Regions from separate parts of the Bacillus sp. JJ1562 genome, predicted to be linked through region 1. Evidence: riboswitches for the same ligand, from Rfam matches in the RefSeq annotation. Region 1 holds a riboswitch; the other holds the start of a gene.
The links. A riboswitch is a leader RNA that binds a small molecule or an ion and turns the genes downstream of it on or off. The one in region 1 is predicted to bind cobalamin.
Positions count from the first base shown of each region.

Region 1 (8,297 bases):
ACCCTCCTTTACACCAAATTCTTCCATATAGGTCTTTAAAACCTTAAGGGCTCTATGCTGAGTTGTTTTTACCTTACTTTCTGTCCATCCTAAAGCCACTGCAGTCTCAGCAATCGAAAGAGATTGGATATAACGTAATATTAGTACCATGCGTTGATCGGTTGTACAACGGTCCAAGCAGCGATACATCATCTGGACTTGCTCATTTTGTAATGCTATTTCTTCTGGGAGTGGAGCAAAATCTTTTATTTCTTTGCTACTCCAATCAAAGGAATCCATGATTCTTTGTTTCCAACCTTTTTGTTTTCGAAATGAATCAATTGCAACATGTCGTGCAATTGAAAAAAGCCATGTTTTTTCACTACTTTTTCCTTCGAATCTATCATATGATTTTAAAACTCTTATATAAACTTCCTGAACGAGATCTTCAGCCAGTTCACGATTTTTCACCATATAAAATAAGAAGGAAAAGACATCGTGATGATACTTTTCATATAGTTCCTCAAATAAGGAATCCATTTTGTAAATCCTCCCGTTCATTTCATTAGTCGAGTGTTTCCTAAAAAAAGTTACACTCCAAATATAGTATGTTTTCATAAAAAAAGGAAGAATATTTTGGTAATATTCTTCCTTACTTTGCGATTATTACATTTTTTAAGAAAAGTAGTCTTAAAATTGGATAAAGTATGAGAAAAAACACTCCATTTCCGATTGCATGACTCATGTCAAATGGTAGTCCAGCTATATAATAAGCGAGGAACTTACCAGAAAATAAATAAAGTGGAATTGAGATCACGAAGCCATATAGAAAACCACAAAACACAGCATAGATGGCTAGTACAACGACTGGAATTTGGTCGCGATACTTTCTTAATGAACCACTGATTAAACCAATAATCCCCCATGCAATGATTTGTCCAATTGTCCATAAGCCCATACCCATAACAAGATTTGATAATATCGCACTAAATACGGCAACGACCACACCGTAAATTGGTCCTAAAAACAAGCTTGTTATAATGATAATCGCAGTCGTGGGTTGTACATTCGGAAGGAATGTAAATATAATTCGACCTACAACCGACAAAGCGATTAGCATCGATAAAAGCGTTAGGTTTTTTACTGATAAATTCATTATTCCCACTTATGGAGGTCAAATTCGATCTTATCTTCTGGCTCTAATTTAAATTCATTCGCTCCTACCATTGCTTCTTCACCATTTACAGAATAAAACCAAGATGTTTTTTCTTCTTCACTGCCCGCAACTCCGTTAATGCTGGCAACAAATGCACCATCAAATTGTGTTTCGATTTCAAAGTTTTCCTGCATAACGTCCATAACGGTAACTTCTTTTCCTGCTTCAATCTCGATTTCTTTTTCTTCAATGATTTCTTCTCCGTTGTTTTTAGAAATCACAACAGTGACAATTTCAGCTTTTTCTTCTTTATTGATCTTTTCTGACGAGTTATTGTTTGATGTATCATTTGTAGGTTGGTCATTGCTGCATCCAAATAATAATCCCAATGATAGTAATGCAAATAATAATTTTTTCATGATCTAGTTCCCCTTTGTGTTAGATAGTTTGTGTATGTAAAAGTGCTTTAATCACTTGATACCAAAATAAAAAGCCCACCGTATCGGGTGAGCTTTGTTGATAATTTGGAAAAACAACAAAAAAGCATATAGCTTTATTGTTAATTCCTACACCCCGAAGAATTATTAAAAAACGAACGAATTAGGCAGGTCTACTGACTAAAGCTTCATTCTACTTTGAGTCCTTCCCATATGATGAACAACGTTTGCCATCCATTCATACAGTGGTTCTACTCATTTCGTCCACTTTTACAGTTGCGGGGGCAGTTCTGGATTTACACCAGATTCCCTATTAAGTCTTTAAGGATGTTCAAAAAGTGCGGTGAATATGACGCATCGAATTTCTTCGAACACTGCTCCAAGTACATGGTGAATAACTAGTTATGCGCTTGCGTCTACTAGTTTATTCTGGAAGTCAATTCCTCAGCGCAAGGCTGCAAGGGTGTTAACTCAAGCAGTTGCCTCGCTCCGGTACTCAAAGCTGCGCCGCCTTGAAATTCTCGGTCCTCTTCATCCTCCTTTTTGATCTTTCATTTAAAGTATGAGAACATCATCCTCTGACACCTATTATTCTGATTTTTGTTATTAAATTTTTATTAACATTCTTTATATTACAAGAAGAATTTTTCATTTACAAGAGAAATGTTTCTTATGGAACAAGAATCTTCGCCACGTTCTTTCAAATTACTCACTTTTTCGAGGGATTATGAATGTAAATGTCGTTCCTTCACCAAGCTTACTGTGGACGGAAATATTTCCATTGTGAGCACCAATAATGTTTTTTACAATAGCAAGTCCTAATCCAGTACCAGATTTCCCTCTCGTTCTAGCTTTGTCTGCCTTATAGAAGCGTTCAAATACAAACGGTAGATCTTCTTCAGGAATTCCAGATCCTGTATCCCTAATATCGACCTTAATAGATGTTTCTTGCCCTGTTACTTGAACCTCAACTCTACCATTTTCATCGGTATGTCTCATGGCGTTGTCAATCAAGTTTGTAAATACCTGCTCAATACGGTCAGTATCCATGTAAATTTGACCGATATCTTCTTCTTTTGTCGCAGTTAAGGTAATTAAATTTTCCTTAGCTAACCCTTGGAATTTTCGAATCACACGATTGATAAATGAATCAAAATCAACATTTTCTTTATTCAATGTAATATGACCTGATTGCATTCTAGCTATGTCTAACAATTCGTTGACAAGTCGTCCCATTCGAAGTGACTCATCGTAGATTACCTTTGTGATTTCTTTTCTCTCTTCTTCAGAGCTTGCAATATCATCCATAATCGCTTCACTATAGCCCTGTAGCATAGCAATCGGTGTTCTTAATTCGTGTGAAACATTTGCAATGAAGTCCTCACGTAGCTTGTCCAACCGTCTCTCTTCCGTCATATCACGAAGTACGGCAACTGCACCTCTTATATATGTCTGATTATAGAGTGGACTCATTAAAATAACCCATGTTCTTCCTTGAAGGCTAATTTCAATAAATTGCTCTTTTTCAAAGGAAACGGCACGTTGAAATAAATCCTTTACTTCTGGTGGAAGCTCTTCACCAACTTCCTGATACATGCCCTGCTGATAGTACCAAGCTTGAAGAAAGCGTTCAGCAGGTGGGTTTGTAACCAAAATCGTTCCATCACGATTTAACGTTATAACACCATCTGCCATACTATTTAAAATACTCGCAAGCTGCTCCTTCTCTTGATTAAGAGCATTCATATTATATTTTAACTGCCTTCCCATTTGGTTAAGTGCCAATCCTAAAGCACCAATTTCATCGTGAGTAAGAATAGGAACCTTCGTATCAAATTTTCCTCTGGCAACTTCTGTAGCCGCTTCCCTCATTTTACGTAAAGGAGCCGTAATTCGCGTCAATAAGAAAAAGGCAAAAACAGTTGTAAGTACAATCCCAATTCCAGCTGCTAATATGATGAATTGGGTTGTATGCTGGGTTGTCTGCTGTACAACGTCTAGTGATTGATATAGAAACACAGCACCTTTTTGGTCATTTTCAATATGAAGTGGTGCCCCTACTACAAATAGCTCTTGGCTCTGTTTATTCACATCATAGTTTTCAGGAAGTAGAATCCTTTTACTTTTGTTTTGGTCATTTGAGATAACAAGCTTAAGGTCTGGATCCTCTGTTAATAGGGTAACAGGGATATTTGCAAGTGATTTCCGATCAGGTGATACCCAATATGTGCTTTCATCTGCCACAATAATAACCTTTGTTTCGTCATTTACAAGCTCCCAAGCAATGTTCCTTGCAACATCTTTATTCTCGTGCTGCTCCATTATGACCGCAATATTTGCAGCTAGTTGGGTTAAATTTCTTTCTGCTTCTTGAATATGATAATTCTCAAAATACTCCATGAATAAAATGGTTAAAACAAATAATACAAAGGAAAACAGTAAAAGAATGGTTGCCCATAGTTTTCCTACAACACTTCGCCAAAATTTCATTCTTGGCCGACCTCAAATTTATAACCAACACCCCAAACAGTGACAATCATTTTGGCTGCATCCTGGGACACTTTATTTAACTTTTCACGCAAGCGTTTAACATGTGTGTCAACTGTACGTAAGTCACCAAAGAATTCGTAGTGCCATACCTCTTTTAATAACTGCTCACGGTCAAATACCTTGTCAGGGGATTTTGCTAGGAAGCATAACAGTTCATACTCCTTAGGTGTTAAGCCCACTTCTTTTCCGTCTGCAGTGACACGGTGCGCATCATTATCAATTGTTAGATGTGGGAATACGATAACATCTTTAGCTGTTGTTTCGGTTTGAAGGTAGGTAGTAAGTGAAGCTCTTCTTAATAAGGCCTTTACACGTAGAACAACTTCCCTTGGACTAAATGGCTTTACAATATAGTCATCCGTTCCAACTTCAAAGCCTTGAACACGGTTAACTTCTTCACCTTTGGCAGTTAACATAATGATCGGAGTTGATTTCTTTTCTCGCAACTCTCGACATACCTCAATGCCGTCTTTACCTGGCATCATAAGATCTAATAGAATAAGATCATATTCGTTTTTTAATGCCTTTTCTAAGGCATCATCTCCATTTTCTGCTTCTTCTACCACATAATTTTCTCTCTCTAAATACATTTTAAGTAAACGACGAATTCTTTCTTCATCATCGACAATTAAAACTTTTGCTTCGTTTTCCATACTTATTCCTCCATTTTCTTTCAGAAAGAATATTTCTATACATCTCTATCGTACATAAAATTTTCATAATTTGCTATAACATATATCACACTTGTTTTTTTAAGTAATGGAAAAGTCGAAAATCCGACACAATCGTGGGACTTTATACAGTTAAAAGCCTTCATCAAATGATGAAGGCTAATTCCTTATGCGTATGAGTGTAGACCAGCAATAACTAGATTTACGAAAATCGTATTGAACATAATAATGAAGAATCCGATGACCGCAAGCCACGCAGATTTTTGACCATGCCAGCCTTTTGAAAGTCTTAAGTGTAAGAAGGCTGCATAGAAGAGCCATGTGATAAGGGCCCACACTTCTTTTGGATCCCAACCCCAGAAACGTGTCCAGGCAATTTGTGCCCAAATCATCGCAAAAATTAACGCTCCTAGAGTGAAAATTGGAAATCCAATTGCAACCGAACGATATCCAATTTCATCAACTAAATCTAAATTTAATCTTCTAGTTAATGGCTGTAATGCAGCACCAATACGTTTACGTAAAATCAAACGAATTAATCCATATAGAATAGAACCTGAAATAATGGACCAAAGAACGGTATTTACTTTTCTAGCACTTAATAATGCTGGTAATTCAATACCACTTGAGAACTTACCGTCTGTTAATAATTCACCTTCATTAGGTACGACTAATGCCGGTAATTTGTACATCATTTCGACATTCGCGCCTTCTTTATCAACCCAAGAAAAGACTGATTCATATTTCATTGCCCCGAATGCAGTCGTTATTGATACGAAGCCAACAACAACAACAAGTACATACATAATGAATTCCAGCCAAAATGTTTGTTTACTTTTTACAGTCTGATCGACAGTTTTCAATAGATACAAGATTCCTGCAACAAAACTTATAGAAAGAATGGCTTGACCTAACGCAGCTGTCGTAACATGAATTTGAAGCCAGTGACTTTGCAATGCTGGGATTAATGGAGAGATTTCTCTTGAAAACATACTACCATATGCAATTACTAATAATGCTATAGGTAAGGTGAAAAGGCCTAATATGCTTGTTTTATATATAAAGTAAATGATGATGAATGCAAGGACTAACATCATTCCAAAAAACGTGATAAATTCAAATAAATTACTTACAGGCGCATGACCTGATGCAGCCCACCGGGTAAAAAAATAGCCTACCTGTGCAGCAAAGCCAATGATCGTGATGACAATCCCAAAATGTGACCAGCGGTTATACCCATTTGTGCTTTTCTTATCTCTTATTGCGCCACCAAAGACAAAGGTTGCTACAAGATAGAGAATAAAAGAAGCAAATAGAAGATTTGAGCTTAATTCAGCCATTTTTATCCCTCCTTATTTTCCTTATTTTTTGCATCAACTTGATCTATAGGTTCTGTGATTCCTGTGTCCGCCAGAACATATCGCATCTCATTTTTTAAGCCAAACCAGTTTTTATTGGTATGTCCTGCAACAATAACCTCGTTATTTTTCCGTTGAATCCAGATACGGCGATGATACCAGTAGGAACCTTGAATAACCCCAATCATAAAGATTGCTCCTCCTACAGCTAGTATCCATAATGTGAAATCCCTTCTAACTGTTAATCCAGAGACGTTCTTCATTTCTATTCCAGCAAAAGCCATCTTGTATTTATTATCACCCAAAGGTTCTATATTTTGCTGTATCGCAACAAAGCTAATTTCTCCTTCAGGTTTATCAGGAGCAAACATTTTAAAAACAAATGCTGGGTTATTAGGAATCTTTGTTTTAGTAGCTGGTTCACCTTCATCATTAAAAAAGAAATCTGGAAAATAGCTTGCCAGCTCAAGTGAGTATCCATTTCCTAAATCATACTTTTCCTGTGGGTCCCTCAAATTAATCGTGATTGTTCCAAAATCTTCATTTGTTTCTTTGTTAATCATGTTAAAGGACATTGTACTAAATTCGTTTAGTTTATAATCCACTTGGTAGAATGCATAATGGTCATGCTTTAATGGTTCATTCACCCGAATTTCATGAGATTTAATTTCTTTTAATTCCGGTTCAACTCCGGGAATGATTTCATCTGTACGTTCGTATAACGTAACATCTGTTTGATAGTTTTTTACGATCATTCCATTTCCAGAAATCTCAATCGCTTCTTCAAAGACTTCTTTTTCCTTGTCTTTCTCGTAAACTTCTACTAGGAATCGATCGCTCTCTAAATAATATTTTCCATGTGTACCAGGAACACTTGCAGTTTCTCCTTCGCGAATCCAGAGTACCTCATCTACATACATTCCAGGTACAAACCGGAGCATTGCACCTATTAAAAATATAATGAGACCACAGTGGTTAACATATGGACCCCATCTTGAGAAACGGCCCTTCTCTGCTAAAATATTCCCATTTTCTTCACGGACAGAATAATGTTTCTTTATTAATTTTTCTTTAACTTTTTCAAAGTCCTTGTCAACATTTTCAACTGTGTTTTTACCGTATACACGCTGTCTTTTTAAGAAACTTTCATGACGTGTTACACCTTGTTTTTTTAACGCTTTATATAAAGGTACTACACGGTCGATACTACAAATAATTAAGGAAATACCGAGCATTGCAATAAGAATCATATACCACCAAGAACCATAAAGATTGTGGAATCCTAATTGATAGTATAGTCTTCCAGTTATTCCATATTCTTGTTCATAAAAATCAGCAGGGCTCATTGCAGGAGGTATATATAATTCCTGCGGATAAATCGTCCCAAGTGCTGAAGCAACCAAAAGGACAACAATGATCCAAATCCCCACTTTTACAGAGGAAAAGAAGTTCCAAATTTTATCAACTATTGTTTTATTATAGGTTTGAGAGCGTCTTGCACTACCCTCATACCTCATATCAAGCAATTTCTTTTTCTCTTTATCTCCCTGAATTGTTTCTTCGCTTTGGACAGGTTTTCCACAAGCCTCACAAAAAATTGTACCGTGTGGATTCACATGCCCGCATTCGCATTTAACATTTTCCATGAAAAATAACTCCCTATGGCATTATTTGCTCCATATATTCTCGTACCATCTTGCTTGTCATCTCACCAGTAATGATCTCAACAACTTTTCCGTCTTTATTAATTAACATAGTAGTTGGCAATGGGTCAATTCCATAGGCATTTAGCAACTGGTTTCCCTTATCGATTGCAACAGGAAATGATAATTCGTATTTTTTGATAAAGTTATTTACACTGAATTTAGGTTCACCAACATTAATGGCGATTACCTCAACTCCTTGATCCTTAAATTCCTGATAATATGTATCAATATATGGGAATTCACGTTGACATGGCTCACACCATGTTCCCCAGAAGTTTAAGAATACACCTTTTTCCCCTCTATACTCTGACAAATGGTGTTCCTTCCCGTTCAAGTCTGTAACGACAAAATCTGGTGCCATATCCCCAACTGCTACCTTTTCCTTACTCGTAAAGAAATTGATATACAATGTATAAACGAGTGCAGCGGCGAGAAGTAAC
Region 1 covers NZ_JBALOQ010000018.1:21,794-30,090, forward strand. Annotated here, with positions in the region: gene sigX (RNA polymerase sigma factor SigX) at 1-519, opposite strand, end outside; gene V7097_RS12030 (ECF transporter S component) at 632-1,135, opposite strand; gene V7097_RS12035 (DUF4430 domain-containing protein) at 1,135-1,554, opposite strand; cobalamin riboswitch at 1,722-1,922, opposite strand; gene V7097_RS12040 (ATP-binding protein) at 2,278-4,062, opposite strand; gene V7097_RS12045 (response regulator transcription factor) at 4,059-4,775, opposite strand; gene ccsB (c-type cytochrome biogenesis protein CcsB) at 4,961-6,133, opposite strand; gene V7097_RS12055 (cytochrome c biogenesis protein ResB) at 6,136-7,797, opposite strand; gene resA (thiol-disulfide oxidoreductase ResA) at 7,811-8,297, opposite strand, start outside.

Region 2 (8,297 bases), on a different contig from region 1:
TCCTTTTGTTCGTGGAATGGCACAAGTGAGCTTAAAATATAAGAATACGACTCATTATGTACTGCTTCCTGCTGTGATATAACCGCGAAAATGGCTTTAAAACTAGAGTCCGTTACATAATCCATTACCTGGTTCATTGTAGGTGTCTGCAAGCTATCTAAAGATGCGAGCTGAGTGTTTATTCGTAAAAACACATCTTTTTCAGTAGGGCTTAGTTGGTCCCATTGCTTGATATCATCCTGCATATTAATTTCTTGTGCCTTCCAAAAATTCGAAAGCAATGTTTGATAAAGTGTATACATTTGTGGATATGCAATATCATTCCAATTCAATAGTCCCGAGGTTTCCCCGTTAATAATTCCTGTTGATTTATTCGGAAACTCCGGATTAAATAATTTTATCTTTGTTAGTGATTGATTTATAGTCATTAGTTCGTTTCCCCCTTAACTGTGGCATAGTTCACATTCTTCAATTTCTGCTTGTGAGGTACTTCTGACATAATAAGTCGTTTTTAACCCTTGCTTCCAAGCTTCTAGATGGAGCTGCAAGAGATCCTTTGCTTTAATATCATGTCTGACATACAGATTAAAGCTAATGCCCTGATCAATATGACGCTGGCGTGCAGCATTTTGTCTTATACTCCAGATTTGATCAACTTCATGACGTGCTTTTCGGTAATACTCATAAGTCTTATGATCGATATCAGGAGCAGTTACTTTAAACTTAAAATTCTTTTTCTCCTCCGCATACTCAGCTGCGTAAATTGGATCAATCCCGTCGGTAGAGCCACCAATTTTAGCTGTCGATGAATTCGGAGCAATTGCCATGAGCCAGCCATTCCTTAATCCGTTCTGAGAAACCTTTGCTTTAAGCTTATTCCATCGCTCAGAAGCATACCTTCTTCGAGAAAAATAAGTTCCCGTATCCCACTCAGATCCTTTAAATTTCGGATAAGCTCCTTTTTCGTTAGCAAGCTCCATTGAGGATTGAATCGCATAATAAGCAATGTCCTCGTAGAGCTTATCTGCATATTGAACAGCCTCATCCGATTCCCAGTAAATTCCCTTTAACGCTAAAAGATGATGCCAGCCAAAAGTACCTAAGCCCACCGCACGGAACTTTTTATTTGTGATATCTGCTTGTTTGACCGAAATAGTATTTAAATCTACGACATTATCTAGCATTCTAACCTGGATGCGAATTAATCGTTCAAGTACATCCTTATGGACCGCCCTTGGTAGATTAATAGATGAAAGATTACAAACCACAAAATCACCAGGCTTTCGAATGATCACAATATTTCCTTCATCATCGATATATTCCTTCGTAATCCCTGTTGCTGACATATTTTGAGCAATTTCCGTGCATAAATTACTACAAAATATCGAAGTTCGTCCTTTTCCTAGAAGATGCTTGTTTGGATTTTGACGGTTTACTTCATCACGATAGAACATATACGGTGTCCCAGTTTCTAACTGTGCAATCATGATTCGCGCCATGACATCCATTGCTCGATAGGATTTACGTGGTAAAAGTGGATGATTGACGGCTTCCAAATATTTTTGAGTGAAGTATTTTTCATCTTCTTCGTCATAAAAATCTTCAAGACCTAACGGATTCCCGTTCTCATCCTTCCATACCATGATTTGCTTTACTTCATGTGGACAAAAGGTGTGCCACTCCCCATTGCTTCTTCCATTCTCATCTACCTCTTGTAGCTTTTTCATAAATAGATCTGGAACTGATACCCCTGTAAAAATATCATGGGCCTTCCGACGTTCGTCTCCGTTATTCGTTTTTAAATCTAGAAAACCATTCATCATATCTTTATGGAATAGATCGAGATAGATCGCAATTGCTCCTTGGCGTTGGCCTAATTGGTCAACACTAACTGCTGTATCATTGATTAGACGAATCCATGGAACTACACCGGAAGAATTCCCTTTAAATTTTTTAATGTCGGAGCCTAATGCGCGAACCTTACCATAATAGACCCCTATGCCTCCTCCATCTTTTGATAATCTAGCAATATCCCAGTTATTTAAATAAATACCATCAAGTGAGTCTTCAACTGTATCAATAAAACAAGAGGACAACTGGCCAAAGCTTTTGCCCGCATTTGATAGTGTTGGAGTTGCAACGGTCATATACAAATTACTCAATGCCCAGTAGGCTTCTTTGACGTACTCGAGCCTTACACCTCTTTTTTCATGTTGCATTAAAGTCATGGCTATCATCATGAAACGCTCCTGAGGAAGTTCATAAATATTACGTTCATAGTCTCTGGCAAGATAACGGTCGGCTAGTAAAAATAAACCTATATATGTAAATAGATGATCTTTAGCAGGGTCAATAAGCTTTCCGAGCTCAGCAATTTCGTCCTTTGTATAGGAGTCTAGTAGTTCAGTAGAGTAAATTCCTTTTGTTGTTAGTTCTTGGAGTAAATCATAAAAACTACCGTATTTTAACTTGCTATCATAGCTTCGATTTGTAGCAGCTTTTTCATAAAGTTCATTTAAATAGAGATGAGCCGCTAAGTATGTCCAGTTTGGCTGATCCATGGCAATTTTGTTTAAGGAATAAATTAGAGCATGTTGGTTCGCTTCAAATTCAGATAAATTTATTCCTTGTAGTTTGTTTCTTATTTCGGTTGTGTCGAGCTGATAGGTACTTTCTGCATAATCAAGCGAGCGTAGAACTGAATTCATTTCCTCATGTGTTGTGATATTCAATTTATTTCTCTCCCTTACAATTTTTTCGCTACTCAATCAAATGCGCCTTGGCGTATTTGCGCCCGATTTTTTTTCGAGCTTGCCCGAAAAATTCCCTTTGAAAAATCGTGGCATCCGCCGGAGGCTTTAATTTTATTTAGTGGGGGTTAAAACGCCCACTGAATAAAATTAAAAAATCCGCCCAATGAAATTGAGCGGATGAAACGATAACATCAAGAGAGCAAAAATAAAGAGCCCTACCTGTCGCCACCGTTTCATCTTCCCAATCCCCGAAGAAGGTGAAACATCATAAGAAAAGACAGGTCTCCTGACTTATGCATCACTCTACTTTGAACCCTTCCCATATAAGTACCTACTTGAAGTTAACTTATACAGTGGCCTGTTCATTTCGTCAGCATTTACAGTTGCGGGGGCAGTTCTGGATTTTCACCAGATTCCCTATTAAGCCCAATGGCATCTTTTTCTTAAGGTAAAACACAATATGTAGTTATATAACACAAAATCACATCAATATATGCTATTACATTTAATAATAAGTGACTACTCCACTTTTAGCAAGACAAATTTTGACAATTATTTCTCAAGAAATAATACCATATGCTCTTCGTCACGATACTGTCCGTTAAATTTGATAGCCTTTACTTCAACAGAAAATTTTTGAAATCCTAGTTTTTTATATAGTTCCTTTGCTGGTGTATTTTCTGCATCTACCGTTAAATAAAGTTGTTCGATGTCAGGCATATTTTTAGCCACTTTGATTGCTTCATTTAGCAAATCATTGGCAATTCCCCTTCCTCTTTTTTGATTATCAACATACATCGCTACGATATTAGCTTTATGCCTTATCTTTTGACGTGTTTCTCTGATTAATGTTACCATTCCAACTAAATTTTCTTCTTCGAATGCACCAAGCGTAAGTAACTCTTGAGATTGAAAGCTTTTCTTGTAATCTTCAATTGGATTTTCTTTCATTATTGCTTCTTCATACGTAACTAAAAAGCTTTCCGGATCCGTTGTTAATGCTTTTAATCGGAGCTTCCAATAGCCCTCGGCATCCTCTGGTATAAGCTTTCTGATCATCATAATTCCACCCCTTTTTCAGAACATTTGTTCTTGTGTTTTTCGTTTTATTTAATTATAATGGGACTTGAGGAAAAAATATACAAAAGTGTATGATTTCCTTAGGAATCAGAAATCATAGTGTATGGCTTTGGATAATAATTTTACAAAGGAGTGTTATGCGAATGAAAGGGCAAGCAACACCGTATTTAATGTTTAATGGAAATGCAAAGGAAGCTTTGGAATACTACAAGGAATTATTTGATGGTGAAATTTTGGATGTTCAAACATATGCCAAGGCGGGTTATGAGACTCAGGAGTGGGCGAATGACAGACTTATCCATGGTAAATTTAAAAAGAACGACTTCTTACTAATGGTGTCTGACGACTCTCCCGACCAAACAGTGAATTTCGGAAACAATATCTCCCTCGTAATCGAATTTGAAAGCGAGGAGGAAATTACTAAAACGTTTAATGATTTAAAGCAAACAGGAACAGTATTCATGGAATTGCAGGATACTTTCTGGGGTGCTAAATATGCAAAAGTGAAGGATCAATTCGGGATTATTTGGGATTTAAACTTTGAAAAACAGTAACTATGAAAATCCCCCCAACCTTCTGGGGGGATTGATATTATTCTTCCCACTCATGTTTTAGCAGACCATAGAAGTACATATCAAATCGTTTACCGTCTCGTTCAAGGAATTCCCTAGAAGTCCCCTCCCTGACAAAACCTAGCTTCTCATATAAGGCGATAGCTCTTTCATTGTATTGAAAAACGGTTAATTGGATTCTGTACAAATTTAACTCCTGAAAGGCAAAATCTAGCGCAAGCTGCATGGCCTCATTTCCGAGGCCCCGATTCCGATTACCATCACCACCGATTGCGATCGCAAGCCATGCATTTCGATGTGGCCAAATAATACTGTCAATATCCACAAAGCCAACTAATTTTTCAGTGGACAGCTCTTTAATACCAAACACGAATGCTTTTTCATTTTTCTGTTCGATCCATTCCTTGAAGTCTGACGGATGTTTTGGGAAGGATGGCAAAGTATCTAAATTTCTAAGAAACTCTTGATCTTCATACCAACTTACAATTGTAGAAACATCCTCATCTTTGAATCTTACAAGTTCAACCTTTTTTCCTTTTAGTAGTTTATACGTAATCATATGAATTACTCCTTAATTATCAACTCATTAAGTAATTCAACATCGCATATCTTTTTCCTTTTTTAACACATGTATTTCTCCATAATAAAAGCCATAGAAACAAGTTCTACGGCCTTTATCATTATTTATTGCTGTTTGACACAAGGTCATTGTTAGCTTTAGTTAAACTTATGGAATCCTTTACCTTCTGATTTGATTGTAAAATTATAAGCATCTAAAGCACCCTTACGATTGTCCTTTTGCACTTTAATTTCAATTTCACCATCAGGCAAGCTAGATGCAGGAGCTTGAAACTCACCTACATTATTTGAAACTACTAATGTTGCATTTGCTTCTTTAAGCTTCGTAACTGCTTCAGAACTCAATGATACAAAAATTGTATTATTCTTTTCAGGAACTTCAACTCTAACAGTAGCTCCATCTGTTAAATCACCCAAATCATTTGAAGTTACTACATATTTGTTTCCTCTCTCTACCTCTGGAGTAACAACGACGATTTGTGGTTCTTCTGGTTCTTCACCTGGTGTTGTATAAACATCAACAACTCTACCTTCAATTTTAGTTGGGATACCATTACTTCCAACACTTACTAAGTGCTCACGGAAGTTTTCCCAATCAGAAAGTCCAAGATCTGTTACACGACCTTCTTCATAAGCCTTTGCAAATACATCATAGCCATCTCCACCTTTAGCTGTGAATGCATTTGTTGCAACTGTATAGATTTTTTCATCTTGAACCTCTACATATTTACCATTTTCATCTAGGTAGGATACAGATACAACACGATCACCAGCTGGTTTCGTAGAATCAAATTTCACTTTACCACCAGCTACATGTAAGAAGCCGCCATTTTCTCCAGGGTACCTGCTTAAGGAGATTTCAAATGCTTCTTTAAGTTCTGCACCTGTTACTTCCATGGTAGCTAACGTATTACCAAATGGAAGAACTGAGATTACTTCACCAACAGTGATTGGGCCTGTATTAATAGCTGAACGGATACCACCACCATTTTGTAATGCCATTACTACATTTTTGTTAGTGAATTCTTTTGCTTTTAATAGCATACCATCTGTAATCAGGTTGCCTAAAATTGTTTCATTTTTACGTACGCTTGGCTTTGTATCATCACCATTTGTTCGTGGGTTCTCTAATGCAATAGAAGTTGTTACTCCGATTTCTTCTTGTGCTACTTTATCAACTTGTGCTTTGTATGGTGCTAATATTTCTGCTGCTTCGGGATCAGCCACCTGACTGCCGATTGCAACTAAGCCACCATCATGCGCTACCACTACACCATTATCATCAAATTCAACATTTAGAACACCAAGATTGCTATTGGCATTACCTGTTTGAACGATTACTGTTGGTGTATCATCTTTTGCAACAACTACAGGTTCAGACAATGTTGTATGGCTGTGTCCACCAACAATCACATCAATACCTTCTACTTGTTCAGCAAGAATTAAGTCGTTGTCAACCGCTGCATTATCGTCATAACCAATATGAGTCAAGGCAATGATTTTATTCACACCTTGTGCTTCCAAAGCTTTTACAGCGTTTTCTGCTTCCTCAAGATAGTTTTCAAATGCAATCGAACCTGGGCTAGAGATGTCTGCCGTTTCTTCAGTTGTTAACCCGAAGATACCAACTTTCTCGCCGTTTACTTCTTTGATAATCCCATTGTAAATTTGACCATTATTAAAATCTTTTGCAATGGAATCATTGAATATTCCAGCGAATTTATCATCTTTCGAGAAGTCAACATTGGCACTAACAAATGGGAATTGTGCATCTTTGATAAAGTTAACTAAAGCTTGATGGCCATCTTGAGATGAACCTAAATCAAATTCATGGTTACCAAAGGTCATTGCATCGAAGCCCATTAAGTTCATCATAGCTAAGTCTGCTACGCCTTGGAATTCATTGAAATACAATGTTCCTGTAAATGCATCCCCAGCATGTAGAAGAAGTGCTTCAGGGTTTTGTGTTCTAACTTCCTTCACTGCTGCTACAGTCTTTGGCATATTGTCTAAAGCAGCATGTGTATCATTTGTATGCATTACAGTTAAGTCAAAATTATCTTTTAAATCTACTTGAACCATTACCGGATCATGGTCACTCGCGCGTCCTGCCATATCAGTGAAGTCTGCATTGATGTGAAGAATATCAATTTTAGTTTTTTCTACTAAATTATTTGAAACTAAGATATGGTCTAAGACTTGAGAATTTCCTTGGAACAAGTAAGTATAGCGGTCGTCTTTATCCACTTTGTTAATCATATTAGTCATTAAATCGCCTTCGTGGATTTTAAGAGACTCAGTGAATTGGAAATCGTTAAAGTCACCAACAGATACGATATTTGCACCTGGGTTATCAGCTTTTATTTCTTCTACAAAGTCATAAACCACATTTGCAATTTGTTTACGTTGTTCCTCACTACCATATACCGGTGGTTGAGTTGAACCGAATAATGGAGTGTCCCCAGATTTTGAATTCCAGTGATTTACGATAACAACAACATCTTCACCTTGGAATGTAAATTGCGCAGCTAAAGGTTTTCGACTGTTATTAAATGCTGGGTTTGTTGGATCAATACGACCAGGGTTATGAGTTAATTTACCATTCTCATATCCAACTGCTGTTGTAGCATCACCTGCTGAAATACCTTCTGGTAAGGAAACACGATCTGGATTATATAAAAATCCAACTCGGATGTTTGCATTTGGTGCTCCACCATCTCTATTATTAATAGGGTCAATGTTTAAATATTCATATTCTGGACCGCCAGCAGCAACAATTGCTTGAATTAAACGTTCATAGCTTTCGTTTGCAGCTGCATCTCCGGCAGATTGTCCATTGTTATCTTGAACTTCAGTTACCCCGATGATGTCAGGACTTTCCATATCTGTTACAAATGCTCGTGCTAGTTTTTGAGCTTTATCATTCGATGTTTCTTTTGTATTATTTGAGAAGTTTTCTAGATTATAAGAGGCAATCGTTACCTTATCGTCCTCTTTAACAATTGTAGTTGTCTCAGGTTTTGCTTCACCAACAACATGTTTTGATTGCATATCTACTAGATCAACATAGATCTTATAGTTTTGGAAACCATAGTTCACTACACCCGTAATTGGTCCAGTAAATTTGTCACCTGTTGCTACCTCGAAATCTCTAGCAGCATTGTTATCGTACATTTTGAATTGGATTCGATCCGGATTAGCATTATCTTCAGTTAATAACACTCCACCATGGATTGTATCAGTCACTCTGTTTTCTAAAACAGTAATTAGATCCCCATGTTCTTGAGGTGCAACAGCTTTAACTGTTTCTACT
Region 2 covers NZ_JBALOQ010000007.1:74,535-82,831, forward strand. Annotated here, with positions in the region: gene V7097_RS05190 (ribonucleotide-diphosphate reductase subunit beta) at 1-428, opposite strand, end outside; gene V7097_RS05195 (ribonucleoside-diphosphate reductase subunit alpha) at 444-2,732, opposite strand; cobalamin riboswitch at 3,013-3,208, opposite strand; gene V7097_RS05200 (GNAT family N-acetyltransferase) at 3,306-3,812, opposite strand; gene V7097_RS05205 (VOC family protein) at 3,977-4,387, shown strand; gene V7097_RS05210 (GNAT family N-acetyltransferase) at 4,425-4,964, opposite strand; gene V7097_RS05215 (5'-nucleotidase C-terminal domain-containing protein) at 5,123-8,297, opposite strand, start outside.
Region 2: linked by a shared signal. The riboswitch ahead of V7097_RS05195 (ribonucleoside-diphosphate reductase subunit alpha) and the one ahead of V7097_RS12035 (DUF4430 domain-containing protein) in region 1 are both predicted to bind cobalamin.